Regions from separate parts of the Vibrio sp. R12-SG2-ISO1 genome, predicted to be linked through region 3. Evidence: predicted binding sites of a transcription regulator. Region 3 holds the regulator's gene; each other region holds the start of a gene.

Evidence for each region. The regulator PurR, encoded in region 3, represses purine synthesis genes. The targets are predictions, from matches to a motif close to TNANGNAAACGTTTNCNTNA.
Region 1: guaB (IMP dehydrogenase) is a predicted target of PurR. The motif match lies at 5,072-5,091, and genes of this name have one in related genera.
Region 2: AC6R10_RS08050 (NCS2 family permease) is a predicted target of PurR. The motif match lies at 4,127-4,146, and genes of this name have one in related genera.
Region 4: metK (methionine adenosyltransferase) is a predicted target of PurR. The motif match lies at 2,741-2,760, and genes of this name have one in related genera.

Annotation. Positions count from the first base shown of each region.
Region 1 is NZ_JCBDGO010000001.1:612,962-620,616, reverse strand. It holds gene AC6R10_RS02865 (YfgM family protein) at 1-203, shown strand, start outside; gene bamB (outer membrane protein assembly factor BamB) at 212-1,372, shown strand; gene der (ribosome biogenesis GTPase Der) at 1,522-3,006, shown strand; gene AC6R10_RS02850 (zinc ribbon domain-containing protein) at 3,430-3,666, shown strand; gene xseA (exodeoxyribonuclease VII large subunit) at 3,644-4,984, opposite strand; gene guaB (IMP dehydrogenase) at 5,230-6,693, shown strand; gene guaA (glutamine-hydrolyzing GMP synthase) at 6,805-7,655, shown strand, end outside.
Region 2 is NZ_JCBDGO010000008.1:572,824-580,478, forward strand. It holds gene proB (glutamate 5-kinase) at 1-133, opposite strand, end outside; gene crl (sigma factor-binding protein Crl) at 271-660, opposite strand; gene frsA (esterase FrsA) at 766-2,013, opposite strand; gene gpt (xanthine phosphoribosyltransferase) at 2,135-2,599, opposite strand; gene AC6R10_RS08050 (NCS2 family permease) at 2,814-4,106, opposite strand; gene vcdP (small protein VcdP) at 4,562-4,726, opposite strand; gene AC6R10_RS08060 (aminoacyl-histidine dipeptidase) at 5,097-6,569, shown strand; gene rimK (30S ribosomal protein S6--L-glutamate ligase) at 6,894-7,655, shown strand, end outside.
Region 3 is NZ_JCBDGO010000001.1:388,813-396,467, forward strand. It holds gene torR (two-component system response regulator TorR) at 1-108, opposite strand, end outside; gene torD (molecular chaperone TorD) at 347-1,054, shown strand; gene purR (HTH-type transcriptional repressor PurR) at 1,293-2,297, shown strand; cyclic di-GMP riboswitch class I at 2,473-2,581, shown strand; gene AC6R10_RS01720 (TfoX/Sxy family DNA transformation protein) at 2,786-3,379, shown strand; gene AC6R10_RS01725 (TVP38/TMEM64 family protein) at 3,585-4,277, shown strand; gene AC6R10_RS01730 (putative signal transducing protein) at 4,274-4,585, shown strand; gene AC6R10_RS01735 (alpha/beta fold hydrolase) at 4,608-5,408, opposite strand; gene glgA (glycogen synthase GlgA) at 5,650-7,110, opposite strand; gene glgC (glucose-1-phosphate adenylyltransferase) at 7,100-7,655, opposite strand, start outside.
Region 4 is NZ_JCBDGO010000015.1:232,864-240,518, reverse strand. It holds gene AC6R10_RS11545 (SprT family zinc-dependent metalloprotease) at 1-27, opposite strand, end outside; gene AC6R10_RS11540 (DUF2189 domain-containing protein) at 117-917, opposite strand; gene metK (methionine adenosyltransferase) at 1,403-2,557, opposite strand; gene tkt (transketolase) at 2,916-4,910, shown strand; gene epd (erythrose-4-phosphate dehydrogenase) at 5,073-6,119, shown strand; gene AC6R10_RS11520 (phosphoglycerate kinase) at 6,305-7,465, shown strand; gene fbaA (class II fructose-bisphosphate aldolase) at 7,631-7,655, shown strand, end outside.

The sequences.
Region 1 (7,655 bases), 220 kb from region 3:
AGCAAACAGACTTTGATGCGGCTATCTCAGAGTTGGCTAACATCAACGACGAAAGTTGGATGGGGCGCGTAGAAGAGTTGAAAGGCGATATTCTTTTACTCAAGGGTGATGAACAAGGGGCATATGCCGCCTACACCCAAGCTCAACAGTCTGGCGAGCCAAGTCAGGCTCTGCAAATGAAGCTGGACGATCTCGCTAAGTAAGGATGCGCATGAAGACAATGCTCAATAAAGCACTCTCTACCGCGCTGGTTCTTGGCTTGCTTGCAGGGTGTGCTGGAGAGGAAGACACCATTATCATGGCGCCGACACCGGTTGTGGACAATGAGTTCACGACCAAGAGCGCATGGAGTGCGTCGGCAGGGAAAGGTGTGGGCATGTACTACTCGCAACTTTCACCCGAATACGCCTACGATAAAGTGTTTGTTGCCAGTCGTGATGGTGTGGTGAAAGCACTCAACCCTGAAACGGGCAAAGCGATTTGGCAAGCGGATCTGGAAAAAGAGGGCTCTGCACGTTTATCTGGTGGTATTACCGCCGGTTATGGTCAGCTGTTTATTGGCAGTGAAAATGGTCAGGTGATTGCCCTTGATGAAGAAACCGGTGCGCTCAATTGGCAGACCGCTGTCAAAGGTGAAGTGCTTGCTGCCCCTGCAGTAGACAGTAACTTAGTGATTGTTCATACCAGTGACGGTGTGCTGATCGCCCTGGATCAAGAATCGGGCGAGAGCAAATGGACCATCAGCACTGAAGTGCCGAACCTGACTCTGCGTGGTAACAGCGCGCCTGTGACGGTGTCTGGTGGCGTTTTCTGGGGAACGGCGAACGGTCGTTTGGCGGCAGCGATTGTCGAGCGTGGTCAATTGATTTGGCAGCAACCCATTGGTACACCACAAGGGGCGACCGAAATCGATCGTTTGGTGGATGTTGATGCTTCACCACTGATTTTGGGCAGCACGCTATACATTGTCGGTTACAACGGGCAGTTGACCGCGATTGATCTGCGTTCAGGCACACCAAGCTGGAAGCGTAACTACTCTTCATCCACTGATATGGCGAGTGAAGGCAGTCGTTTATTCTTGGTGACCGATAAAGACCACATTGTCTCGGTTGATGCGCGCAGCGGTACTGAGCTTTGGAGCAATGATCTGCTTGAGCACCGTTTGCTAACGGCGCCAGTCATGCTCAATGGTTACGTAGTCGTGGGTGATAGTCTAGGCTTCTTGCACTGGATTGATCGACGTACCGGCGAATTTGTTGCTCAGCAGCAATTAGATGACAGCGGTTTCGCGGTCGCACCTATCGCCGTACCGGGTGGATTTGTCACGGTTACTCGCAATGGCGATGTAAAGAAACAGACGATCAACCCATAATCATGTGATATAATTCACATTCGGCTCCTAGCTGGTTACTCAGTTGGGAGCCGTTTTATTGTTAACGCTACGTAGTTATAGGTAAAAATTGGTCTCGTCATCAGTCCTTACCTATAACTACATATGAGAAAAAGATTGTAGAGGTTGTTATGGTACCTGTTGTTGCTCTTGTAGGGCGTCCAAACGTTGGTAAATCGACGTTGTTTAACCGACTAACGCGTACGCGTGATGCGTTAGTGGCGGATTTCCCTGGCTTAACTCGCGACCGTAAATATGGCCAAGCGAAACTTGGTGAACATGAATTTATCGTCGTAGACACTGGCGGTATCGACGGCACGGAAGAGGGCGTTGAAACCAAAATGGCCCAGCAGTCACTCGCCGCGATTGATGAAGCGGATGTTGTGCTATTCATGGTGGACGGCCGTGCGGGTCTGACTGTGGCGGACGAAGCCATTGCCCTTCATCTACGTAAGATTGAAAAGCCAGCGATGCTGGTGGTAAACAAAGTCGACGGTATCGATGCCGAAGCGGCCAGCGCTGAGTTTTGGCAACTGGGTATGGACAACATGTACCAAATCGCTGCCGCTCATGGCCGTGGTGTTGGTGCACTGATTGACCGTGCGCTTAACCCGTTTGCTGAGCAGTTGCTTGAAGAAGCCAACGGCGAAATTGAAGACCTCACTGACTTCATTGATGAAGAAGAAAAACTGGAATACAGCGAGGAAGAGGCGGAACAAGAGTTTAAACGCCTACAAGATCAGCCGATTAAATTGGCGATCATCGGTCGACCTAACGTTGGCAAGTCGACACTCACTAACCGTATTCTGGGTGAAGAGCGTGTGGTTGTGTACGATATGCCGGGTACCACTCGTGACTCTATCTACATTCCGATGGAACGCGATGGCCGTGAATATGTCCTAATTGACACCGCTGGTGTGCGTCGTCGTAAACGTATCAATGAAACCGTTGAGAAGTTCTCGGTGGTGAAAACATTGAAAGCGATTGAAGATGCTAACGTGGTTCTTCTGGTCATTGATGCGCGTGAAAACATATCAGACCAAGACTTAAGCCTACTCGGTTTTGCGCTCAACGCTGGACGTTCGATTGTGATTGCGGTCAATAAGTGGGATGGTCTTGATATGGACGTGAAAGAGCACGTCAAGAAAGAGCTGGATCGCCGCTTAGGCTTCGTTGATTTTGCACGCATTCACTTTATTTCGGCGTTACACGGTACGGGTGTAGGCCACCTGTTTGAATCGGTTCAAGAGGCGTACAAGTCTGCCACTACTCGCGTGGGTACCTCTGTTCTGACCCGAATCATGAAGATGGCAACCGACGATCACCAGCCACCTTTGGTACGTGGACGTCGTGTGAAGCTAAAATACGCCCACGCTGGGGGATACAACCCACCGATCGTGGTGATTCACGGCAACCAAGTGAATGAGCTTCCAGACTCTTACAAGCGCTTCTTGATGAACTACTTCCGTAAATCGCTTGAGATTATGGGCACACCGATTCGAATTACTTTCCAGAACAGTGAAAACCCGTATGAAGGTAAATCGAGCAAGATGACCCTATCACAAGAGCGTAAACGCAAACGCTTAATGGGCATGGTGAAAAACCGTAAGAAGTAGCCCTATCTGAATAATCACATGATGGTCAAAACGCCTTAGCTTGCTAAGGCGTTTTTTATGTCATTAATGGGCTACACCAAAGAGCCTATCCGTCTTTTCCACTCATTTTCGAGTTACATACTGTGTATTTGGATGAGTGATCATTTTATTAACTCTGGTTTTGGTGTGTTATTTTAATCTTTATTGGTTGAATGTTCTTTTTAAAATTGAAATGCAGCATATGTAACTTATGCTTTCGGTGTGTGGTTATATAAATGTTCTTTTAGGGGGAGATCGCTGATCACAGCGGCTTTTGCCGATGATCTTATTATGATCATTTATAGAAGCATAGAGCGATGAGAGCAAGCTAGTCGGTGTGATATTGAGTTGGAGATGGGATTTTTGTATATTAGTTTAAGCTAAATTAAAAAGGTAACACAGATCATGAACACCAATCTATGCCCAAGTTGTCAGCAAGAGCTGGAGTGGAATGGCCACTACCACTGCACACAGTGCCAATATGATTACAACAAGATCGGTTGGTGCCCACAGTGCGACAGTGAATTAGAGAAGCTGCAAGCGTGCGGGGCGGCAAATTATTTTTGTAATCAGTGCAATGAACTCAAATCGAAATCAGCGATTCGATTTGAGTTCCGTCCTATTGACTCGAAGAAATCGTAGAAAAGAGGGTGCCATCGGCTAATCGGGTGACTAAGGTGTCACCTGATTTCATTTGTTTTGTGGAGGTCACCACATCGCCTTGTGCGTTTTGGCTGATCGAGTAGCCACGTTTTAATGTCGCCAGTGGGCTGACCGCATCTAACGTTTCCGCCGCTAACGCGAGTTGATGGCGTTGATAGGTCAAACGTTTATTCATCGCGTCGATCAGTTGTTGCTCTAAACGGATTATGCTTGCGTGTTGATTGGCGAGTTTATGTGCAGGGCTATGCAGGTTGAGTTTGTAGTGCAGTCGCTCGACTCGTTGCTCTGCACTGCGCAATCCATTATCCATCGCTCGCTTGAGGCGAATTTCGAGTTCATCTAACTGCTGGCTCTGACGTTGAAGCTGATGAGTGGGATGTTGGCGTTCGAGACGATGCTGCAGGCCAGTCAGGCTGCGTTGTTGCTCAGACACTCTCTGGCGCCACGCACTGAGCAGTTTATGCTCACGGCTAGCGAGCGCTTGCTCTTTATGGCTGTTATCGCGGCTCACTAGCTCTGCGGCTGCCGAGGGGGTAGGCGCGCGCATATCGGCGACGAAATCGGCGATGGTCACATCCACTTCATGTCCAACCGCACTGATAATCGGGATTTGGCTCGCCGCAATCGTTCGAGCTACGACCTCGTGGTTAAAGCACCATAAATCTTCTAGAGAGCCCCCGCCACGACCGACGATCAAGACATCACATTCGTTACGGCTGTTGGCACAACCAATGGCTTGCGCGATTTGAATCGCGGCATCGTCACCTTGTACTAAGGTCGGGTAAATAATCACCGGCAGTGAAGGGTCACGTCGCTTCAGTACATCCAGAATATCGTAGAGCGCCGCACCTGTTTTCGAGGTAATGATGCCGACCCGTTTCGGATGCTCAGGCAGCGGCTTCTTGTTAGTCTGTGCAAACAGGCCTTCAGCGGCTAGCTTCATTTTAAGCGCTTCAAACTCTTGTTGGAGTCGGCCATCGCCTTCCGGCTGCATGCTTTCAATGATCAACTGATAGTCGCCGCGAGGTTCATACAACGAGAGACGCGCTTTGACTAATACTTGATTGCCGTTGGCCGGTTTGAACGTGACACGACGATTATTGCCGCGAAACATCGCGCATTTGACTTGAGCTCGGGAGTCTTTAAGGGTGAGATACCAGTGACCAGACACCGGGGCAGAGAAGTTGGAGATCTCTCCGACCAACCAAACGATACCCATTTCGTTTTCAAGCAGCAGGCGAACTTCTGCGTTGAGGCGAGAGACAGTGAAAATGTTTTGATTGGTGGATGCAGGCACAGCTAATCCCATGGACGTGGGTATGGAAATTAGCGGCAATATAATACATAGCAAGGGGGTGATTGCAAATAAAAAGTAGAAAAATGTGTAGCCAAGCGTTTGCGTTGACCGTATAATCCGTCCGCAATATCTAATCCAAATGCAACATTGTTCTCGCACACTCTAGTGTGAATAGGTTGCCCTCATTATGCGAAACGATGAGATTGGATTGTTCTTTTTACTCCTCTAATTGTGAGATATTGCAAATGCTAAGAATTGCCAAAGAAGCGCTGACATTCGACGACGTACTGCTTGTGCCAGCACACTCCACCGTTCTCCCAAACACAGCTGATCTTCGCACTCAGTTGACGAAAAATATCACTCTTAATATTCCGATGATTTCTGCGTCTATGGATACCGTGACGGAAGCCCGTCTGGCTATCGCTCTTGCGCAGGAAGGTGGCATTGGCTTTATCCACAAGAACATGTCGATTGAGCAGCAAGCAGCAGAAGTTCGTAAAGTTAAGAAATTTGAAGCGGGTGTGGTCACTGACCCTGTTACCGTTAACCCTGAAGCGACCATCGCGGATGTGGTTGCACTGACAGACAAGCACGGCTTTGCAGGCTTCCCTGTCGTCACAGAGAACAACGAGCTGGTCGGTATTATCACCGGTCGTGACGTGCGCTTTGTTACGGACCTCACTAAGAAGGTCTCTTCAGTGATGACGCCAAAAGAGAGCCTTGCTTCAGTAAAAGAAGGGGCAACTCGTGCTGAAGTGCAAGAGAAGATGCACGAAGCGCGCGTTGAAAAAGTGTTGGTGGTTAACGATGAGTTCCAACTCACGGGCATGATCACTGCAAAAGACTTCCACAAAGCAGAACGTAAACCGAACGCGTGTAAAGATGAGCGCGGTCGTCTTCGTGTTGGTGCGGCAGTGGGTGCTGGCGCGGGCAACGAAGAGCGTGTTGCGGCATTGGTTGAAGCAGGGGTTGACGTGCTTTTGATCGACTCTTCACACGGCCACTCTGAAGGTGTTCTTAACCGTATCCGTGAAACTCGCGCGGCATATCCTAACCTCGATATCATTGGCGGTAACGTCGCAACGGGTGCCGGTGCGAAAGCCCTTATCGATGCAGGCGTTAGCGCAGTGAAAGTCGGTATCGGCCCAGGTTCTATCTGTACCACTCGCATCGTAACGGGCGTGGGTGTTCCTCAGGTAACGGCCATCGCTGATGCGGCGGAAGTGGCAAATCAACACGGTATTCCTGTTATCGCTGACGGTGGTATCCGTTTCTCAGGCGACATCTGTAAAGCTATCGTTGCTGGCGCATCGTGTGTGATGGTGGGCTCGATGTTTGCGGGTACTGAAGAAGCTCCGGGTGAAGTGATTCTTTACAACGGTCGTTCTTACAAAGCGTATCGTGGTATGGGTTCATTGGGCGCGATGTCTCAAGGCTCTTCTGACCGTTACTTCCAAACGGACAATGCCGCAGACAAGCTTGTCCCTGAAGGTATCGAAGGACGTATCGCGTACAAAGGCCGCCTAAAAGAGATCGTTCACCAGCAAATGGGTGGTCTACGCTCAAGCATGGGCCTAACGGGCAGCGCGACGATTGAAGACATGCGTACTAAAGCTGAGTTCGTTCGTATCTCTGGTGCTGGTATGGCGGAATCTCACGTCCACGATGTTCAAATTACTAAGGAAGCACCAAACTACCGTCGCGGTTAATTTCTTAGACAAGAAATCCTCGACGAAAACGTTTGCTTTTTCCTTGAAGCATTGAAGAGAGGCGGGTACACTCGCCTCGTTTTCTTAACCCAGCTTAAAAAGACTGCTCAAATGACCAAAAATATTCATGACCAACGTATCTTGATCCTCGATTTCGGATCGCAATACACCCAACTTGTCGCACGTCGTGTACGTGAAATCGGTGTCTACTGTGAACTGTGGAGCTGGGACGTTGAAGAATCAGATATTCGTGAGTTCAACCCAGACGGTATCATCCTATCTGGTGGACCAGAAAGCGTCACCGAAGAGAACTCTCCACGTGCTCCTCAATACGTATTTGACTCTGGCGTGCCAGTGCTTGGTGTGTGCTACGGCATGCAGACAATGGCAGAGCAGCTAGGTGGTAAAGTTGCCGGTTCCAATGAACGCGAATTTGGCTATGCGCAAGTCAAAGTGTCAGGTGAATCTTCACTATTTAAAGACCTAGACCTGACCCAAGATGTTTGGATGAGTCACGGTGACAAGGTTGTTGAGATTCCAGCAGACTTCGTCAAAGTGGGCGAAACGGACACCTGTCCTTACGCGGCGATGGCCAATGAAGAGAAAAAATACTTCGGCGTGCAGTTCCACCCTGAAGTGACACACACCAAGCAAGGCCTACAAATGCTTGAGAACTTTGTTCTTGGCGTGTGTGGCTGTGAGCGTCTTTGGACCTCTGAATCCATCATTGAAGATGCGGTTGCTCGCATCAAAGAGCAAGTGGGTGACGACGAAGTTATCCTTGGTCTATCAGGCGGTGTTGACTCTTCGGTTGTGGCGATGTTGGTTCACCGTGCAATTGGCGACAAGTTAACCTGTGTCTTCGTTGATAACGGTCTGCTACGCCTAAACGAAGGTCAACAAGTGATGGATATGTTTGGCGATAAATTTGGCCTAAACATCATCAAAGTCGACGCAGAAGA
Region 2 (7,655 bases), on a different contig from region 3:
GTTCTGCACATTGACGCGCAAGCTCAACCATATGAGCCCGATCAAGCGCCAAAGTCCCACCAGTGAGTACACTGGTCCCAAGTTTCACTACCACGGTTTTTGGTGATGTGGCAGCGGTGCGTTGCTGATTCATGACACTTCTACTTTGAATGAGAAATAAGGATGGTTAAAAAACTGACCTGTTGTTTTAGCAATCAAATCCGCTTTTCACAAGTAGAAAAGGCGCGATAACGCGCCTTTTTACTAGGATTCAATGTCAATCAATGAAATTTAGACAAATTCGACCGATTGCTGATGCATTTTTACTTCGAGATCAAACTCCGTTGACAAGGTTTCAATCAATTTTTGATGAAACGCTTCTTGGGTTTTGGTGACATCTTCCACGGCCTTTTTCGGCAAGGGTTCGTCTCGCCATTCACCACTGACATCATAAAGACCAGTACGGTAACGCGCTTCGTAATAGCCGTCGACTAAGCTAAGCTCAAGCCACCAGCCCCAAAACTCGCGCTTTTCAGGGGATTTCTTGTCGTTGACACACACAGACAGGCAATCAAATAGATACGCCCCTTCTGAGCTCTGCACCTCTCGCAGATAGGGACCAATGGCACGCAGTGTGGTTAACAAGCGAAAATGCGTCGGGGTCTTTTTTTCTCCAGTCATAGTGAATCTCCATATTCATTATTATCTGTTGGCTGGAACACGGTGTGACGGACACTTTAGATGCGGTACGTCATTACTTTAGTGTCGTCTAAAAAACCCACAATGTCATCTAATTAGCTCATCTTCTAGCCACTTGATCGCCAAATCGAGGGATTGCTCATATCCTTGTGTAATTGTCTTAGCACTGATTTGCTTCGCTTTGCCGTATTGGCTGTACAAGGCGACCAATCGGTTGTCACTAAAGGGAGAGACGGGATCTCGCTCTAGGTTCATCGCCAAAATAGGCACCTTGGTTTTACGCCCACCTAAGATACCTTGCACCTTCAACGACCATGCCATCAGTTGAATCGCCAGACTGTTAATATCGACAATATTCTTCCCAATGCGCGATGCCAACACGTCCAGATACATCTTAGGCATCTGCTTGATTTTATCCGGAGACGATAAGATGTCATGAATCGGCGCCCCTAGCGTTACGCACGCCTTGATCTTCTCTTGCTCCATAAATGACAAACGCACCATGGCATTGCCACCAAAACGAAACCCGATCAAACCCACTCTGTGATGATCAACCCAAGGAATATCGACCAGTTGATTGAGCACGGCCTGATGTAGGCAAGAACTATCATGCGTCAGATTCCAATGGGTGTTGTGCCCCATAGACGGCAAATCGATAGTGAGCATCGCGATGCCTTTTTTGGCTAGATGATCGCGAAATAGACGCCACATATCCGTTTGTAGACTATCGAGCCCCGCGCTCACCATCACCACAGGTTGTGGCTCATCAGTGCGAGTTAAGTGAAGGTGGGCGACGATTTTTTTATTTTGATGCGGGATCTCTAGCCGTTTGATGGTGTACTTAGTCTGTTTCGCAGCTTCCTCATAAGCATTGCCCGCCAACACTTGCGCCTGAGCGGCGAGCGTATCGTTTTTGAGGTGCGGATAACCGGCGATACTGTAACAAAGGGAAGCGTTAAAGAGCTCGTCAGCCGCTTCTTCACCTTTGAGTTGTTGCGCGCGCTTTTGATGCAGCATGCCCAACTTTGTCCACTCGAAGTTCCAGTTCCCGCTGTGATAGCCCATCACCGTATCTAGCCACTCATCGTGGGTACGCGAGTGCTTTGAGGAGGCCATCGCCGCTAATACGCCTTCGATTTCGATAGGTTGTAGCCCTTGCCATGTCCATTGCAGGCGGCGTAAGTTGCGATACCATTTGTAGCCGTCTTCGACGCGTTTTTCATCCAACAGCGCCTGACTTGATGGCATGTAGGCAATCAACTCCGACGTCTCTTTGGCTTTTTTATCTTTGGCAAACAGCGTCTCAGACAGGTTTTTGCTTACTTCTTCCGACATCACATTACCCGTGTATTCGTTCGATTCTTTCATAGTAATAAAAAAAATGACCCAAGAAAGGGTCATTTATCAAGATTCTTTATTGAAATCGCCAATGCATTCACCCAAGAGTGAAAAACCATTACTTTTGCTTGCGATTGATCGGTTCGATGTATTGAATCGCCATATCCCATGGTTGCTCAATCCAAGTCTCTTGAGCGATATCAACCACGTAGTCATCTAAAAGCTCAGCGCCCGATGGTTTCGCGCACACGGCGATCAATTTCGCTTTCGGGTACAAGTCACGTAGTTTGCGTGCTGTGTCACCACTGTCGACCAGGTCTTCAACGATAAGGTAACCTTCACCGTCACCTTCAGGTGCTTTCAATACGCTCATATCACGTTGGTGATCGTGATCGTAGCTTGAAATACAGATGGTATCCACGTAACGAATGCCGAGTTCACGCGCTAAAATAGCGCCCGGTACTAAACCGCCACGGCTTACAGCCCAAATCCCTTTCCATTGCTCGGCAGGCATCTGCTTTTCTGCAAGTTCACGACAGTACGCGTGCATCTGATCCCAAGTGATGATGAATTTTTTACTCATTGTAATAACCTAATAGTTTTGTCCAATCGGCATCCCCTGAAAAACAAGCTAAGTTGATACAACCTACAGCTTGATGCACCAGGCCAAATAGGGGAAAAGCTACGCAAACGATTATTTTACCGGAAGCGGCGGCCAATACCAATGGCGAATTATATTCTCTATAAAACAACGCCACAGCGAGAACGCTGTGGCGTTGTTGATTCAATGCTTGTGATTAACCAGCGAAAACGTACTTCAGTAAGAAGACTGCCGACAGTACCCAAACGCTCACAGACACGTCGCGTCCTTTACCACTCAGTAACTTAATTGCAGCGTAAGAGATAAAGCCCAGTGCAATACCTTCTGCGATTGAGTAAGTCAGTGGCATCAGCAGACACGTCACCACAACCGGTGCCGCTTCTGTTAGATCACGCCAATCGATGCTGACCAAGCCAGACATCATTAGAATCGCTACGTAGAACAGTGCGCCAGCGGTCGCGTATGGAGGAATCATGCCAGCCAAAGGCGAGAAGAACAGTGCCAACAAGAACAGCACACCAACAACTACCGCCGTTAAACCAGTACGACCGCCTGCCGCAACCCCTGCCGTAGACTCTACGTAAGACGTGGTGCTTGAGGTACCGAGTACCGCGCCCACTGACGTTGCAGTTGAGTCCGCCAATAGTGCTTTGTTCAAACGTGGTAGTTTACCGTCTTCTTTGATGAAGTTCGCCTTAGTTGCAACACCCACCAGCGTACCCGCCGTATCAAAGAGATCAACAAACAAGAAGGCAAAGACCACTGAGATCATGCCCACTTCAAACACGTCTGCAATGTTCATTTCCATAAAGGTCGGCGCAATGCTTGGTGGTGTCGACATCACACCGCCCCACTGTACATCACCCACCAATAGACCAAGTGCGGTGATAATAAGGATCGCGATCATAACAGCGCCACGAACGCCGCGGTACACCAAACCGATGGTCAAGAAAAAACCCAAGGCAGCCAAGGCTGGCGCTAGGTTTGTGATGTGGCCCAAGCCGACCAAGGTCGCTGGGTTATCAACAACGATACCTGAGTTTTGTAGACCGATAAACGCAAGGAATAGACCAATACCCGCAGAGATACCCGTGCGCAGCGACAATGGGATGGAGTTGATGATCCACTCACGGATTTTGAATACCGAAAGCGCCATGAAGATCAAACCAGAGACAAATACCGCACCGAGCGCGACTTGCCATGAGTGGCCCATACCCAAAACAACGCCATAAGTGAAGAACGCGTTGAGGCCCATGCCTGGCGCCAATGCAATCGGGTAGTTAGCGACAAAGCCCATGATAAAACAGCCAATCGCAGCGGCTAAACAGGTCGCAACAAAGACAGCGCCTTTGTCCATCCCTGCATCGGCCAGCATCGCTGGGTTGACAAAAATGATGTAAGCCATTGTCAGGAATGTGGTCACACCGGCAATGATCTCAGTTTTGACATTCGTGCCATTTTCACTGAGTTTGAACAGTTTTTCGAACATGATCGAATCCTAAAAGGGTAAAAAGTAAACGGTTGCGTAATCGATTGGCGGAATTATAAAGTCATCAAATAGTAAATTCCAGATAGAATTATGACTCTAATCAATATTTCGGGTTGTAAATGGCCAACCTATCGCTATAACAGAGCCACAAACAAAACAAAAACAAAGAAAATTCATAAAGATAGAAAAGAGAGACATCATCATTCAGACGGTGAACTTTTGTACTATGTTGTAAACTTTCAAATCCAGAACGGCAGTTTGTAACCTGAGTAACGCGTGCTTATGTGCATAATATGCAGAGAATGGCATTAATAACGAGAAATCGGTGAGTTGGCGGATAAAAAAACGCCACTCAAAATGAGTGGCGGTTGAATCATGTCAGCGAAAACGGCGCTGCAAATATATTCCAATATTAGGGGGTGAACATAACGTTCGAGATAAACAAGCTTTCAGTGTTAGTAACCAAAGCTAGTGGGGTAAGTAAAGCTTCCTGTATAAACAGATTTGTTTAGCCAGAACGCTGCACTTGGTAAACCTTTCATAACATCACCTTCTAAATCAATTAAACACATCACAATGATTGATTTCTCAGTTCCTTGGAGGCGATAACTCGGACTCATCCTTTGAGCGTTTTTACTTCGCTGCCGAAGTGGTTACAAATATACCTTATAGAAATTAAATTACAACACCCAAAGTGATAAAAGTCACAAAAAAGTGCGATTACTGATTCAAATCAAACCGCAACTGTAATTTAATTACATAAAAATCACTAGCATCTAAGTTAATCTGTCAGATTGATAATCACATAGTTGAATATCCCGTCGATAGAGAGGTAGGCACTTTTCGCTGCAGTTTGCATCAACTCACTTGGGTATCGATCTTGAGAGTGCTATTCTGACCAACATCAAATCGGCAAGTTTGGATGTTTGTGCTACTCATCATTTGGTGCATAAGACAATATTTGCCATCTCTCATTATAAGGAGTTATCCGTGTCTGAGTTCCATTCTGAAATTAGCAGCTTGTCACCAGCGCCTTTGTGGCAGTTTTTCGACAAGATTTGCTCCATTCCTCACCCATCGAAACACGAAGAAGCCCTGGCGCAAATGATCATTGATTGGGCGACCGATCAAGGCCTAGAAGTCAAACGCGATCCAACCGGCAACGTCTTCATCAAAAAACCGGCGACCAAAGGGATGGAGAATAAAAAAGGTGTGGTCCTGCAGGCGCACATTGATATGGTGCCGCAGAAAAACGAAGACACGGATCATGATTTTACCCAAGACCCGATCCAACCTTATATTGATGGTGAGTGGGTCACCGCCAAAGGCACAACCTTGGGTGCGGACAACGGCATTGGTATGGCGTCTTGTCTCGCGGTATTGGCGTCCAATGACATCAAACACGGGCCACTAGAAGTACTGCTGACGATTGATGAAGAAGCAGGCATGACTGGCGCATTTGGTCTTGAAGCGGGTTGGTTAGAAGGCGACATTCTGCTCAATACCGATTCTGAGCAAGAGGGTGAAGTGTACATGGGTTGTGCCGGTGGTATCGACGGTGAAATGACGTTCGAGATCCAACGCGAAGCTTTGCCCGCGGGCTATGTGACCCGACAGCTTATTCTTAAAGGCTTAAAAGGCGGACACTCAGGCTGTGATATCCACACTGGACGCGGTAATGCCAACAAACTCCTCGCTCGATTCCTAGCAGGTCACGCAAGCGAACTGGATTTGCGCCTGATTGAATTCCGTGGTGGTAGCCTGCGTAATGCAATTCCACGCGAAGCGTTTGTTACGGTCGCCGTCCCTGCTGAAAACGAAGCCAAGCTTGCCGAGCTTTATCAGTTCTACACACAACTGCTTATCAACGAGCTCGGCAAAGTGGAAACAAGCCTTGTCACGTTTAACGAAGTGAGTGACAGCCAGGAAGATGTGTTGTCTATTAACGATCAACAACGTTTTATCGCCGCTTTGAACGCTTGCCCGAATGGCGTGATTCGTATGAGTGACGACATTGAAGGAGTGGTCGAGACCTCATTAAACGTTGGTGTCATTACCACAGAAAAAGAAGCCATTCGCGTTCTCTGCTTAGTTCGCTCTTTGATTGACTCGGGTCGCCAACAAGTTGAAGGCATGCTCACCTCCGTGGCTGAGCTTGCTGGTGCTAAGATCGCTTTCTCTGGCGCCTACCCTGGCTGGAAACCGGATGCAGATTCAGAGATCATGGCCATCTTCCGCGACATGTATGAAGGCATTTACGGTCACAAGCCGAACATCATGGTGATTCACGCCGGTTTAGAGTGTGGTCTATTTAAAGAACCTTACCCAAATATGGACATGGTCTCTTTTGGTCCTACCATTAAGTTCCCTCACTCACCAGATGAAAAGGTTAAGATTGATACCGTGGCGCTCTTTTGGGAGCAAATGGTCGCCCTTCTGGAAGCGATTCCTGAGAAGGCATAGTCTTTCATCTACACATGGTATTACTGTACTAGCCGAGCTCTTGCTCGGCTTTTTTGTGGCTCAAAATCGCCGCGCGGCTTGGGCTACTATCGAGTGGTAACATTTGTTGTGACGACAATTAATTTTTGTTAGCCAAGCTATTTACCCCACTGCTAAGGTTCGCGTCCTTACAGCGCTGAGGCGTCAATATTGCCACTTTTTCGCGCTGACTCTTTATCTTAAAAGTCACAGGTGCTCGCTCTGGCATCTGAGTTTCTATTGTTTTGTTTGCACTCATTCGGAGACCATCGCCGGATGAGTATTGCCCTATTAGGAAATCACAGCATGAAAATCGGTGTTCTGTCTCGTAACGCTAAACTTTACTCGACCAAGCGTTTAATCGAGGCAGCAAAAGAACGCGGCCACGAAGTGAAGGTTATTGACGCTCTACGTTGTTACATGAATATCAACTCAGACAAACCTGAAATTCATTTCAAAGGCGAAGAGCTGTCAGGGTTTGATGCCATCATTCCTCGTATTGGCGCCTCGGTGACGTTCTATGGCACCGCTGTGTTGCGTCAATTTGAGATGATGGGTGTCTATCCGGTCAACGAGTCCGTGGCGATCACCCGCTCTAGAGATAAGCTTCGTTCCATGCAGTTACTTTCTCGTAAAGGCATCGGTATGCCGATCACCGGTTTTGCCAGCAAACCAGATGATGTGAAAGATTTGTTGGAGATGGTCGGCGGTGCACCTGTTGTGATCAAGCTTCTAGAAGGAACACAAGGTATTGGCGTAGTGCTTGCTGAAACACGAAAAGCAGCCGAAAGTGTGATTGAAGCGTTTATGGGCTTGAAGGCCAACATCATGGTCCAAGAGTACATTAAAGAAGCCGGCGGCGCCGATATTCGCTGTTTTGTGATTGGTGACAAGGTGATCGCCGCGATGAAGCGTCAAGGGGCGGAAGGCGAATTTCGCTCTAATCTGCATCGAGGCGGCAGCGCATCACTCGTCAAAATCACGCCGCAAGAGCGCCGCACTGCGGTTGCTGCGGCCAAAATCATGGGTCTTAACGTCGCTGGCGTGGATTTGTTGCGCTCAGAACGT
Region 3 (7,655 bases):
CGCGCCATTCTCAGCTTGGCTCACCTGATACCCTTCGGTTTGAAAGTAGCCCGCCAATTTACGGCGAGTCACTTCATCATCTTCAACAACCAAAATGTGGTAGCTCATCGGCTCTACTCACTTATTCACACACTGATTCAATGGCTTTATTCTATTCATAATTAGTCACAACTCCATCTTTGTCCTCTTTGGGAGGTGAAAAGTTGGCGATTCATTGATGCAAAGCAAGCTTTGCTGCCCTGTTCACAAATTGCCATATTTGACCATTTCTTCTCATAATCAGGTTGACCGCTGTTCATTTTTATCCGTTAGACTTAACGGCATCTGATTCAGTTGAGAGCCCATCATGCCAGAGACACCTAACGCCCAGATTTCCGACCCTTTATCTCCCGCCGAAAAAGAGCAGCGCGCCTTTGATGAGCAACGCGCCGAGCTCTACTGGTGGTTTTCGAGCGTGTTTGCCAAAGAGCTCTCAGAGCAAGAGCTGGCCCAATATCATTCGGTGGACACACGTACCTTTCTGACGGGACTTGCACAAACCCCTGAGCTTAACGTAGCCGCAGACAGGCTCATCGATACATTGAACCGATTGCAAGACAGGCCAGATGCTCAGTTGGAACTATCAGCCGACTATTGCGACCTGTTTTTAAAATCCGACCGAGACAGCGCGTTGCCTTACGCCTCTGTCTACTTAGATGAATCCGGACTGCTCAATGGGGAGCCCGCCAAACAGATGGACACTCTGCTCCAACAACATGGCGTGGCCGTGCATTCAGGGCTCAATGAACCTTCTGATCATCTCGCGATAGAGTTGGATTTTTTAGGTAACCTGATTGTGCGCGGCGCTCATGCAGCAGAGCAGACGGCAGGCGACACGCATCTCGCCTACCAAGAGCAAGCCGATTTTATTGAGCAGCATCTACTCCCTTGGATTGAGAGGTTTGCCGAGCGCTGCCAGCGCCTCGACACATTCGGCTTCTATGCGGCGCTGTCGTCGCTATTGTGCGCGTTCATTCAATTGGATAAAGCCTACCTGCAAGGCGATAGCGATTAAGCCCATACAAAAGGTGTGGCGAGATCCCAAAGGCGGGTTTTTTATTTGCCCAAATCGACGTTGCGGACTACAATCCGGTTCGCAAACGATAAAACTAATAAATACAAACCGCTTTTTGAGGGCGGTTTTTGTGTTTCTGATACTTTCTGTCTACATACTCTAAACTTTGTATAGACTTTACTTTTATAGACTTAACTTTTCATAGAATAGTAGGCAGTCATCGACAGGACAAAACCATATGGCCACGATTAAAGACGTCGCTCGCTTAGCGGGTGTCTCGACCACCACTGTATCCCATGTGATCAACAAAACACGCTTTGTCGCTGAAGCCACGCAAGAAAAAGTGATGGAAGCGGTTCAAGAGTTGAACTATGCCCCAAGTGCCGTTGCACGCAGCCTGAAATGTAACTCGACACGCACAATAGGCATGCTGGTTACTCAATCGACCAACCTTTTCTTCTCGGAAGTGATCGACGGGGTTGAGAGCTACTGCTACCGTCAAGGCTACACCTTGATCTTGTGTAACACTGGCGGCATCTACGAGAAACAACGTGACTACATTCGCATGCTGGCGGAAAAGCGCGTCGATGGCATCTTAGTGATGTGTTCAGATTTGACCGAAGAGTTGAGCGAAATGCTTGACCGTCATAAAGACATCCCTAAGGTGGTGATGGATTGGGGCCCGGAAAGCTCACAAGCCGATAAAATCATCGACAACTCGGAAGAAGGCGGCTACCTCGCAACAAAATACCTGATTGATCACGGCCACAAGCGCATTGCTTGCTTGAGTGGGCATTTTGAAAAAGCGGCCTGCCAAGAGCGCATCCAAGGCTTTAAGCGCGCAATGAACGAGTCGGGTTTGAGCGTCAACGAAGATTGGATCTTAGAAGGTAACTTTGAGTGCGATACCGCCGTGCTTGCCGCGGACAAAATCGTCGCCATGGACGAAAAGCCAACCGCAGTATTCTGTTTCAACGATACGATGGCGCTCGGTTTGATGAGCCGTTTACAGCAAAAAGGCATTCGTATTCCAGAAGACATGTCGGTCATTGGTTATGACAACATTGAGCTAGCCGAGTACTTTTCACCACCGCTAACGACGGTTCACCAGCCGAAGCGCCGTGTGGGTAAAAACGCATTTGAGATTTTGCTCGAACGTATTAAAGACAAAGAGCATGAAAAACGTATTTTTGAAATGCACCCAGAAATCGTCGAGCGCGATACCGTGGCGACGGTGAAATAGACCAACGAACAAGTTCAGCACATCACATCGACTAGCCCAGCGAGAATACTTCTCATCCGCTGGGCTTTATTCTCTCGGTAACACCCCTCTATTTTATGAACTAAGATCACATTTAACCCATCAAAACGTGATGTTTAGCCCATAAATTATTTATGCTTATTATGTTCGACGAATGCCACGAACAGGGCAAACCATTTCGAAAGGATGGGACGCAAAGCTTCCGGCCTGTTGCAGCCACTCAACTATTTCAACGTTGATGACTGCTTGGTAGCGGGGTTGCCGATGGCAAATGTGCACTTCGTAATTCTTTATCAAAAGCAAAGAATACAATGAGTTAAACGTTGCGCGCGCATTATGCGCTCACACCGTGAGTAGGATTATTCTTTTATGAGCCAGAATGACACCCTACTGACACAAAACCTGCATATTTTTGCTAATCTCTCGGACCTGAATTTGGTGGCGTATTGTAATACACCGAGAATAACAGCATGGATAAACCAATTTTAAAAGACTCAATGCGATTGTTTGAACCATTGGGCAAGATCAAGTCTCGCTCAATGTTTGGTGGATTCGGAATCTTCGCTGATGACACCATGTTTGCCCTCGTGGTAAATGACAAACTTCACATACGCGCCGACGACTCGTTGGCCCAACAGTTTAATGCTCAGGGACTCGAGCCATACGTGTATAAAAAGCGTGGTTTCCCTGTGGTCACCAAATACTACGCCCTTGGCCATGACTGGGATCAGGATGTCGCTCAGACTATTGCGATGGCAAACACTGCACTAGAGGCGGCCAACAAAGACAAGCAGCGTCAAACCAACGCCAAACCAACGCGCCTGAAAGATCTGCCGAACTTGCGTCTAGCGACCGAGCGAATGCTCAAGAAAGCGGGTATCGACAGTGTCTCCCGTTTGGAGCAGACGGGCGCAGTGGAAGCGTATAAAGCGATTCGTTCCACACACTCTGCCGACGTCAGCATCGACCTGCTGTGGGCACTTGAGGGGGCAATTAAAGGCACGCACTGGTCTGTGGTCCCTCAAGCAAGACGCGACGAGCTCCTGAATCAGCTGCAAAGCTAGTCAGCGATAGCGCTCATTAATTCCAATACCCTTCTCAAGCCAGCCGAACACCGCTGGCTTGAGACGTTTTTAGCCGATGCTTTTTCAGCGTTTCCATTCCTTAGTCATAGAATTCAACGTGTTTTCCCCTTAGGGCGAAATTTTTTACTGGCTTTTTGGTTCATATCTAACAATGATCAATGATGATGTTTTCAAAGGGATCCATATGAACAAGAAACTGCTTTTAGGTATTGGTTTGCTCGCTCTGATTGTGTTTTTAGGCGCAAACTTTGGTCAATACCTGACACTTGATAACGCCAAAGCTCAGCAGCAAGCGCTGGCTGAAATCATTGACACCCACTTTGCCCTAGCCGCGCTGAGTTACTTCTTCGCCTATGTCGCTATCACCGCCTTCTCGATCCCTGGAGCAGCCGTCGTCACCTTGCTTGGCGCTGCGCTGTTTGGCTTTTGGACCAGTTTATTGCTCGTTTCTTTTGCCAGTACGATAGGTGCCACCTTGGCGTTTTTAAGCAGCCGCTTTTTACTCAAAGAGTGGGTACAAAGCAAGTTTGGCGATAAGCTCGCGACAATTAACCAAGGGGTCGAAAAAGATGGTGCGTTTTATCTCTTCTCACTGCGCCTTATACCGGTGTTCCCTTTCTTTTTGATCAACCTCTTGATGGGTCTTACGCCCATCACCATCGCGCGCTTCTATCTGGTTAGTCAACTGGGTATGTTGCCGGGCACGGCCGTCTACCTCAACGCCGGGACTCAGCTAGCGCAAATCGACAGTTTGTCAGGCATCGTCTCCCCAACAGTACTCGCCTCTTTTGCGTTGCTCGGGGTATTCCCAATCATTGCCAAATGGGTAATGGCCAAGCTCAAAGCGACACCGCAATCCAATGGGCAAGCGTCTTGAAAATTTTTATTGCCACGACACCACCACAAGCACACATCGTGTGTGAAATGCTGCGCAGCGAAGGAATAGCCTGTGAGGTGAGAGGTGAAGGTTTGTTCGGCTTGCAAGGAGAGATTCCGTTTGGCGAAGAGGCCAGCCCGTACGTTTGGTTAACTCGCCCAGAACAGAAGCAGGCGGCACTCGCGCTGATTGATGATTTCCAACAGGACACCCCCGAAAACATGGTTTGGGTTTGCCCGACTTGCCAAGAAGAAAATGACGACCATTTTCAGTTATGTTGGCAGTGCGAGCACACCAAACCAACTTGAGTGTGCTTGGAGTCAACCGAGATTAAGCAGTGAGGTGTTGCTGAATGAAGGCGATGGAGTGATCGTTAAACTCATCTGGGCGCTCAACATTACACACATGGCCACAGTCAGGAATTTCATGCAGCTCACTGAGCGTATGTGCTGAGACCATCTCTTTCACAGGGGTGATGAACATGTAGTCTTTTTCACCCATCAGATAGAGCGTAGGAATAGGTAACTCGCGGTCTTTGAAGTAGCGCATCAGAGGGTTCACCTCTGCGGTCAAAATAAACCAACGCTTGAACTCCTTTTGGCACAACTTCTTCGCTTCGCGGATAAACATATGTCGCGACTCTTTTTGTGCTCGCTGCGGCATCACAATGTAGGCAAACAGTCGATAGAGCCACATGTAGGGCACAATGTGTTTACACAGATTGCCCAACTTCACCAGTACTTGAGAGCGTGTGTTGAGTCGTGTGACGGCGCCACCTAACACCATGGTTTTTACGCGCCCAGTCGCTAGCTCCGCTAAGTTACGGACGATGATGGTTCCAAGCGACATGCCGACAAAATGTGCCGACTGAATCTTTAGGTGATCGAGCACTTTTAAGATGTCTAATGTGACCTCTTTAAAGGTGTAGCGATTGGCAATGATCTCCTTAATCAGCTGGTTCGATTTTCCATGGCCGCGCAAATCAATCAGCAGCAAATTAAAATGCTGCTTGTAGGCTTTGATCTGTTTAAACCAAATCGATGAGCTGCCGCCTGCGCCATGCACAAAGACCACCCACTCATCGCTAGTGGGGTGTTTAAAAGTCTTATGGAATAGCAAGCTTTGAGTCATAGTCGAAAAATAACCGTTATCGTCACACAATTCAGGGCGCAGGGTAACACAAAAGCGCCCGTGTTTTTGTTTAGCATAAACGAAAACCGCCACTTTAGTGCAATCGGAAATGTTAGAAAAAATGAAAGCGCCGTGAGACTGTGCAAGCACAAAACCCCTCAGGCGCTTTCTTTATGCGGACCTATTGTCGTCTTTACGCGAACAGACTAAAAAATAGCGTCCGCAATTCAATGACCTAGTGTTAGGCGCTTAAAGCACTGTGGTAGAGTTCGATGTACTCACCCGCCGCTTTTTCCCAACAGAAGTTTTCTGTCATCGCGTGCAATTGAACCCGTTTTATCTCATTGAGATTTTGCGCGTAGAGCAGCAAAGCACGAAGCATAGTCAACAACAACGCAGTCGGCGTTGGCTCATCAAACACAAACCCAGTAGCGATTGACGGATCATCGTCGTAATGGTGAACCGTATCTTTCAGTCCACCCACACCACGAACGATTGGCAGCGTACCGTAAGCCATACTGTAGATCTGATTGAGACCACAAGGCTCAAACTCTGACGGCATCAAGAAGAAATCACTGCCCGCTTCCACCAAGTGAGCAAGCTCTTCATCGTAAGCCTCGATAAACGCAAATTTGTCGCTGTGTGTGGCTGAGAGCGCTTTAAGATGGCTTGCCAACATCGGGTCGCCGGTCCCAACAATCACCAACTGAACATCGTGTTTGAGAAACTCAGACAGAATAGGGATCAGGTAATGTAACCCTTTTTGCTGCGTCAAACGGCAAACCATGCCAAACATCGCGACGTTTTTTTCGCTCAGTTTCGCTTTTGCTTGCAGCGCCGCCTTACACGCTTTCTTACCGCGTACCATACTCTGCTTCGTCGCTCGGTAATTTAACGGTAAGTGGGTGTCTGTTTCTGGGTTCCATGTACTGTAGTCGCAACCATTAAGAATCCCCACCAGATCATGGCTTCGGCTTTGAAAATCTTGCGCCATACCATGACTGCCCAGTTCCGTCTTGAGCTCTTGCGCGTACGTCGGGCTAACCGCGTTCACCTTATCAGCGGTTTTCACCCCAGCGCGAAGCATGGTGATGTGCGTTGCACTCACTGCGGCATCCGGCGCGTAATGCGTCTGGAACTCAGGCAGATCGCCGAGCTCATCATAGCTAAAGACACCTTTGAAGACCGCGTTGTGCACGGAAAGAATGCTTTTGGTATGAGCAAAAAAATCGTCACTGGCGTAACGATGCTTGAGAAGGTATGGAACCAGACCCGTGTGCCAGTCATTGGCGTGGACAATGTCCGGCTGAAAGCCCAGTTTCGGCAGCATGTCCAAACTCGCCGCACTAAAAAAGGCGAAGCGTTCACCATTGTCTGAGTAGGCTTGATTGTACTCGGCGTACATGTCAGGACGGTCAAAATACTGCGGACAATCGATGGCATACACAGTGATTCCCGATAGCGCTAGCTGCTTGACGCAATAAGGCGTATGAGGCCAGTGCTCTAATGCCGTCTCTAAAACCACAGTCGCAGACTCAATGCCTGCAACCTTGCGATAAGCGGGAAGTGTGAGTCTCACATCTTGCTCGAGCTCAAAAAGGGCTTCAGGCAGTGCCTTGGCAACATCTGCCAAGCCACCGCTTTTGATCAATCCTTCTACTTCCGATGCTACAAAGAGAATAGAGAGATTCTTAGTAGCCAACACGTGCTCCTTTTGGAATAACGACAACACCGTCATCCGACACGTGGAAATGCTTTTTATCTTCCGTCAGGTTCACACCGATTTGCGTCCCTGGCGCAATATCCACATCCTTGTCGATGATGACGCGACGCAAGACACAGCCTTCGCCGATCTTCACGTCACCTAAAAGGATACTTTCGCTAATATCGCACGCAGATGCAATATTACTTCTAAAGCCAAGCACACATTTTTCAATACGCGAACCGCGTACAAAACTACCGTTACACACTAAACTATCAATAATTTGCACTCGACCATTGTCCGAATCACTAAACGTTGCAGGCGGCAATGGTGGGTAGTAGGTGTGAAGTGGCCATTTACGGTTATAGAGCGAGAATGGCGCGTCTTTGGCAAGTAAGTCCATGTGCGCTTGCCAGTAGGCATCAATCGTACCCACATCGCGCCAATACACTTCTTCTTTCTCGCCAGTGATACGGTTGGTACTGAAGTCGTAAACGAACACGTCGCCACTTGGGAACATCTTAGGAATGATGTCTTTACCAAAG
Region 4 (7,655 bases), on a different contig from region 3:
AGTTGAATAGGTGAGGGTCAGATCCACAGGTGACTCATCTTCGCTGGCAGAGATACAGGATAAAAAACGCCCCGAGAGAGCTCGGGGCGTTCACTATACCTCAAATCGGCCACATGTTAAGGGTGATGGCGTTTCTTAATCACCTCATGATACGCGTGCCAAGTGGCGTAGCCGAGTATCGGCATCGTAAAGAGCATCCCGATACCATAAGTGGCAAAGCCAATTAAGATCCCGCCACAAATGATCGCAGCCCAGACGATCATGGCACCAATATTGGATTTGACGGCGTTAAAGCTACTGAATACGCCGGTCATCATATCCACGCGTCGCTCCATCATCAGCGGAATGGCGAACGCTGAGATACTGAACACAACACACGCCAGCACTAAGCCCACTAAGGAGCCGATGATCAAGAAGGGGAGAAAGTCGCTCAACGGCGCCCCTTGTACCGACGGGTAGAGTGCGTGCAGCAGCGCCGCGATACGCATCCAAAAAATCATACACACCGCAAGCAGCACGGCAAACGCCCATTGTGAAGTGGAGTTACGTCCGATGGCTTTCATCGAGTGAAGCAAACTCGGTTTATGACCGCGCTCTCGCTCCCAGCTTGCGTCATATAAACCGAGCGCTAAAAAAGGCCCAATGAGCATATAGACGACCAGACTGGGCATCACCACAAGGTGGGTACCTTGCCACTGGACGAGGAGAACAATGCCGATGGCCGCCGCCATAAAGCACAAGCCGTAGAAAGCGCTAATCAGCGGCATGCGAACAAAGTCGTGCAAGCCGAGCGCGAGCCAATGAAATGGGGCAGAGATACTGACCTGATTACACGGTATGGTGCGCGCGTATTCGTGGTCGCTGACTTCCTTATGTTTTTGCTCTTTGAAGTCATGTGGGTTAACCGTACGAGGCATAACTCCTCCTTGATCAATCTCGATTCTCATCCTCTTCTTTGCCTTTTGAGTGGTGGCCGAGAAAAGGGGTTGTTACGTATTTGTAAACAAAAGACGTTTTTAAACGCAAGCCGTTCGCAAACACGAGAGAGTGCTGACCCGATTCGCTGATGTGCTCCTAGACGCTGACGTTAAAGGGTGTGAACTCTCAGTTTCATGTTGATGCCGTGATCTGAACACCAGCTTTGCGCGTGTTACTCGGCGCAGAGGGGATGGCAGTCACGTCTGGTTTTATACGTAAAGACGTCATCCTTGGATGCGTTCATTTAACATATTGTTAACTATTGACCTCAATGGCGTAAATTACAACCTGGGAGGTTAAATTTTGTTCAATGATGGGTGGGGATGCGAGGTCGGGGTGAGCAAAGCGAGCGAGGAGGCTAGATGGCAGGCAAAAGAAAGGGCTTTTGGCGAACCAAAAGCCCTGAAATAGTGTGGCTCAGTGATTACTTGAGACCAGCGAAGTCACGCAGTTCTGCGGCTTTATCCGTCGCTTCCCAAGGGAACTCTTCACGACCAAAGTGGCCGTAAGCGGCGGTCTTCTTGTAGATTGGCTGAAGTAGGTTCAGCATCTCTTGCAGGCCGTATGGGCGTAGATCGAAGAACTGACGTACCGCCTCAATGATGATGTCGTGCGAGACTTTTTCAGTACCGAACGTTTCCACCATGATAGACGTTGGATCCGCAACACCGATTGCGTAAGACAATTGGATTTCACAGCGATCAGCCATACCCGCCGCGACGATGTTTTTCGCCACGTAACGTGCTGCGTAAGCGGCACTACGGTCTACTTTCGATGGATCTTTACCAGAGAATGCACCACCACCGTGACGCGCTGCGCCGCCGTAGGTATCAACGATGATCTTACGACCTGTCAAACCACAGTCGCCCATTGGGCCACCGATAACAAAACGACCGGTTGGGTTGATGAAGAAGTTAGTGTCTTTGTTGAGCCACTCAGCCGGTAGAACAGGCTTGATGATCTCTTCCATTACCGCTTCGCGCAGATCCGGCGTTGAGATAGAGTCACAGTGCTGAGTTGACAGTACGACCGCATCGATACCAACGATCTTACCCTCGTTGTACTGGAACGTAACCTGAGATTTTGCATCTGGACGCAACCATGGCAGCGTGCCGTTCTTACGCACTTCCGCTTGCTTTTGCACTAGGCGGTGTGAGTAAGTGATAGGCGCAGGCATGAGGACTTCAGTTTCGTTACACGCGTAACCAAACATGATGCCTTGGTCACCGGCACCTTGCTCTTTTGGATCCGCTTTGTCGACACCTTGGTTGATGTCTGGAGACTGTTTACCGATGGTGTTTAGCACTGCACACGAATCCGCGTCAAAGCCCATGTCAGAGTGAACGTAGCCAATTTCACGTACGGTTTGGCGTGTTAACTCTTCGATGTCTACCCATGCAGAAGTGGTGATTTCACCGCCGACCATGACCATACCGGTCTTGACGTAGGTTTCACACGCTACGCGAGCTTTTGGATCTTGCTCGAGGATCGCATCGAGAACCGCATCTGAGATTTGGTCTGCAATTTTATCTGGATGGCCTTCTGATACGGATTCAGAAGTAAACAGGTGCTTAGCCATGAGAGCTCCATTTAATCTGTTGGATGGGCGTCATTGCTCGCCCAGCACAAAAATAATGTTAAATTATGTAGGTGTATCTACATCTAGACGTCTATTCTAGTTTTGCGTGCTCGAATTACAAGTTATTTTTGTGATTTAAGTAGAGTAAAAACGCGTATTTTTCTCAATCCGCCGCGTGAGGTAAAGAGCAATCGTTTGCATCAAACAGTAACGAAAACCGGCGGTCTTCGAGAAATTTGCAATAAATATCGTAGATCTGGCGTTGATTAGACAGTAATCGATTGCACCCGCGCAGATGCTCTGCGAGAATTATCGCCCACCTTAGTTATCAATTCGCTTAATGCATTCAGGAGCAGACATGTCTTCTCGTAAACACTTGGCCAATGCAATTCGTGCACTTAGCATGGATGGTGTTCAACAAGCTAATTCCGGTCACCCAGGCGCACCGATGGGGATGGCGGATATCGCCGAAGTTCTTTGGCGTTCACACTTAAACCACAACCCAGCGAACCCAGAATGGGCAAACCGCGACCGTTTTGTGCTATCAAACGGCCACGGCTCAATGCTGATTTACTCTTTGCTGCACCTAAGTGGTTACGAGCTGTCTATTGACGATCTGAAAAACTTCCGTCAGCTTCATTCAAAAACGCCGGGCCACCCAGAATATGGTTATGCACCGGGCGTAGAAACCACCACAGGTCCTCTTGGTCAAGGTATCACTAACGCAGTGGGCATGGCGCTGGCAGAGAAAGCATTAGCGGCGCAGTTCAATAAAGAAGGCCATGACATCATCGACCACTTCACCTACGTATTCATGGGTGATGGCTGTTTGATGGAAGGGATCTCTCACGAAGCATGTTCACTAGCGGGCACTCTGGGCCTTGGCAAGCTGATCGCTTTTTGGGATGACAATGGCATCTCGATTGATGGTGAAGTGGAAGGTTGGTTCTCTGACGATACACCAAAACGCTTTGAAGCTTACGGTTGGCACGTTATTCCAGCTGTCGATGGTCATGATGCTGAGGCGATCAACGCCGCCATCACTGCCGCGAAAGCGGACCCTCGCCCTACTCTAATTTGTACTAAGACCATCATTGGTTTTGGTTCACCAAACAAAGCGGGCTCTCACGATTGTCACGGCGCGCCACTAGGTGCAGACGAAATCAAAGCTGCGCGTGAGTTCCTAGGTTGGGAGCACCCAGCGTTTGAGATTCCAGCTGATGTATACGAGCAGTGGGATGCGAAAACCGCAGGCGCAGCATCTGAAGCGGCGTGGAACGCTCAGTTTGAGGCTTACGCAGCAGCGTACCCATCTGAAGCGGCAGAGCTAAAACGTCGTCTCAACGGTGAGCTTCCTGCGCAATGGGAAGAGAAAGCGAATCAAATCATTGCTGATCTGCAAGCCAACCCAGCGAACATTGCCTCGCGCAAAGCGTCTCAAAATGCGCTTGAAGCGTTCGGTAAAATGCTGCCTGAGTTTATGGGCGGTTCGGCGGACCTTGCGCCATCCAACTTGACCATGTGGTCGGGCTCAAAATCACTGGAAGCAGACGATTTCTCAGGTAACTATATTCACTACGGTGTGCGTGAGTTCGGTATGACGGCCATCATGAATGGTATTGCGCTGCATGGCGGTTTTGTCCCTTACGGTGCGACCTTCTTGATGTTTATGGAGTACGCTCGTAACGCGATGCGTATGGCCGCGCTGATGAAAATTCAGAACATCCAAGTGTACACGCATGACTCGATTGGTCTGGGTGAAGATGGCCCAACGCACCAACCCGTTGAGCAAATGGCGTCACTTCGCCTAACGCCAAACATGAGCACATGGCGTCCATGTGACCAAGTGGAATCTGCGGTCGCTTGGAAATTGGCGATTGAGCGTAAAGATGGCCCAACGTCTCTGATTTTCTCTCGTCAAAACCTCGCGCAGCAAGCGCGTGACGCTGAGCAAGTGGCTAACATCGCTAAGGGTGGTTACATCCTAAAAGATTGCGCGGGCAAGCCAGAGCTTATCCTTATCGCCACCGGTTCTGAAGTGGAACTGGCTGTTGAAGCGGCGGCGCAGCTAACCGCTGAAGGCAAGCAAGTACGCGTGGTGTCTATGCCATCGACGGATGCGTTCGATAAGCAAGACGCAGCGTACCGTGAATCCGTACTGCCAGCAGACGTAACAGCTCGTATCGCTATCGAAGCGGGTATTGCGGACTTCTGGTACAAGTATGTCGGCTTTGGCGGCAAGATCATCGGTATGACGACCTTCGGTGAATCAGCGCCTGCTGGAGAGCTGTTCAAGCTGTTTGGCTTCACGACAGAAAACGTTGTGAACACAGCGAAGGAACTGCTTGCTTAATCGTGGCGATGTAGTTTGAAGGAAACCGAGTCGTGAGTGGCTCGGTTTTTTTTATTTAGTTCCTAGTGCCTAGAAATATGCGGTTTTGGGGATTGGAACTCGCATCTGGGCACGGGCTCAGTTACTATCTGTGACACGAAAATCAGGTGGGGTGAAGAAAGGATGCTTAAAATTGCGATCAATGGATTTGGACGTATCGGTCGTAATGTGTTGCGCGCGGTTTACGAGAGCGGCAAACATCAGCAGATCAAAGTGGTCGCGGTCAACGAGTTGGCACAGCCTGATGCGATGGCGCACTTACTGCAATACGATACGAGCCACGGTCGTTTTGGCAAAAAAATCACGCATGACCAAGAGCATATCTATATTCATCACGGCGTCGTGGAGAGTGGCGACTTTGATTCGATTCGGATTTTGCACCTAAACGACATAGAGTTACTGCCTTGGCGCGATCTTGAGGTCGATATGGTGCTCGACTGCACCGGTGTCTATGGCTCGCAAGCCGATGGCCAAGCGCACATCAAGGCCGGCGCTAAAAAAGTGCTGTTCTCCCACCCAGGCGCCAATGATCTCGACCACACCATCATCTATGGCGTGAACCATGAAACATTAACCGCAGAGCATCGCGTCGTTTCTAACGGTTCGTGTACGACTAACTGCATTGTCCCTATCATCAAAGCGTTGGATGATGCTTTTGGTATCGATTCTGGCACGATCACCACCATTCACTCCTCAATGAATGATCAGCAGGTGATTGATGCGTATCACAGCGATTTGCGTCGTACTCGAGCAGCCAGCCAATCCATCATTCCAGTTGATACGAAATTGCACAAAGGGATTGAAAGAATCTTCCCGAAATTTTCCAACAAATTTGAAGCCATATCCGTGCGCGTTCCCACGGTAAACGTCACTGCGATGGATTTAAGTGTCACAATTAATACGAATGTGAAAGTTAATGACGTAAATCAAACCATTGTTAACGCATCTCAGTGTACATTACACGGCATTGTTGACTATACTGAAGCGCCGCTCGTATCGATTGACTTTAATCACGATCCCCACAGTGCCATTGTTGATGGTTCCCAGACTCGCGTGAGTAATGGGCACCTGGTCAAAATGTTGGTTTGGTGTGATAACGAATGGGGCTTTGCGAACCGCATGCTGGATACTGCGCTCGCAATGCAGGCCGCTTCAGAACAAGCTGGGTAGTGCCGTTTAGCGGTCATTTTCACCCAGATTGGAAGCGCCGAAAGGCGGTGGAGTAATATTTATTTTTACCCTTGAAATAAATATTGATAATCTCCATATCAAAACCAGTTTGAAGAATTAATAGGCTTGGCAGGGTTGCCGAGTGACTGAAAACTTTATTTTTTGAATAGTTGAGAGGACAAACCATGTCTGTAATCAAGATGACTGACCTGGATCTAGCAGGTAAACGTGTATTCATCCGTGCTGACCTAAACGTGCCAGTAAAAGATGGCAAAGTAACTTCTGATGCGCGTATCCTCGCGTCTCTACCAACAATCAAGCACTGCCTAGAAGCAGGCGCGAAAGTGATGGTTACTTCTCACCTAGGTCGCCCAACTGAGGGTGAATACGCGGAAGAGTTCTCTCTACAACCTGTCGTAAACTACCTAAACGATGCACTTGACTGCGAAGTGAAGCTAGCGAAAGACTACCTAAACGGTCTAGAGCTGAACGCGGGCGAGCTTGTTGTTCTAGAAAACGTTCGTTTCAACGCTGGTGAGAAGAAAAACGACGAAGCACTGTCTAAGCAGTACGCTGCACTCTGTGACATCTTCGTAATGGACGCATTCGGTACGGCTCACCGTGCACAAGCATCAACTCACGGTGTGGGTATGCACGCTGACGTTGCGTGTGCCGGTCCTCTACTAGCGAACGAGCTAGAAGCGCTAGGTAAAGCAATGGACAAGCCTGCGCGTCCAATGGTTGCTATCGTTGGTGGTTCAAAAGTGTCGACTAAGCTGACTGTGCTTGAGTCTCTATCTAAAATCGCTGACCAACTGGTTGTCGGTGGCGGTATTGCTAACACCTTCATCGCAGCGGCTGGCCACAACGTAGGTAAATCGCTATACGAAGCAGACCTAGTCGACACAGCGAAAAAGCTAATGGAAGAGTGCGCGATTCCAGTGGCGACTGACGTTGCTTGTGCGAAAGCATTTGATGAGAACGCAGAAGCGGAAATCAAAGACGTATCTGAAGTTCAAGACGACGACATGATTTTCGACCTAGGTCCAAACTCTACTGCGCAATTGGCTGAGATTCTGAAGAACGCGAAAACCATCCTTTGGAACGGCCCTGTGGGCGTATTCGAATTCAAGAACTTCGAAGCGGGCACAAAAGGTATCTCTGAAGCGATCGCAGCGTCTGAAGGTTTCTCTGTTGCAGGCGGTGGTGACACGCTAGCGGCGATCGACAAGTTCGGTATCAAAGCGGATGTGTCTTACATCTCAACGGGCGGCGGTGCGTTCCTTGAGTTTGTAGAAGGCAAGGTCCTTCCAGCGGTTGAAATGCTAGAAGCACGCGCTAAGTAATTGATAGAAAGCGGGGGAGTCTCTCTCCCGCTTTCTTGTTTGCGGCACATCACATTTTTGCTAGAATAGCGCAAGTTGTGAGCAAACGTTTGCAAGAATTTAAACTGAAAAGTTTTATTTTTATAACGACCATTTTTAAAAATGACAGCTAATAGGATTAAATCCATGTCTAAGATCTTCGATTTCGTAA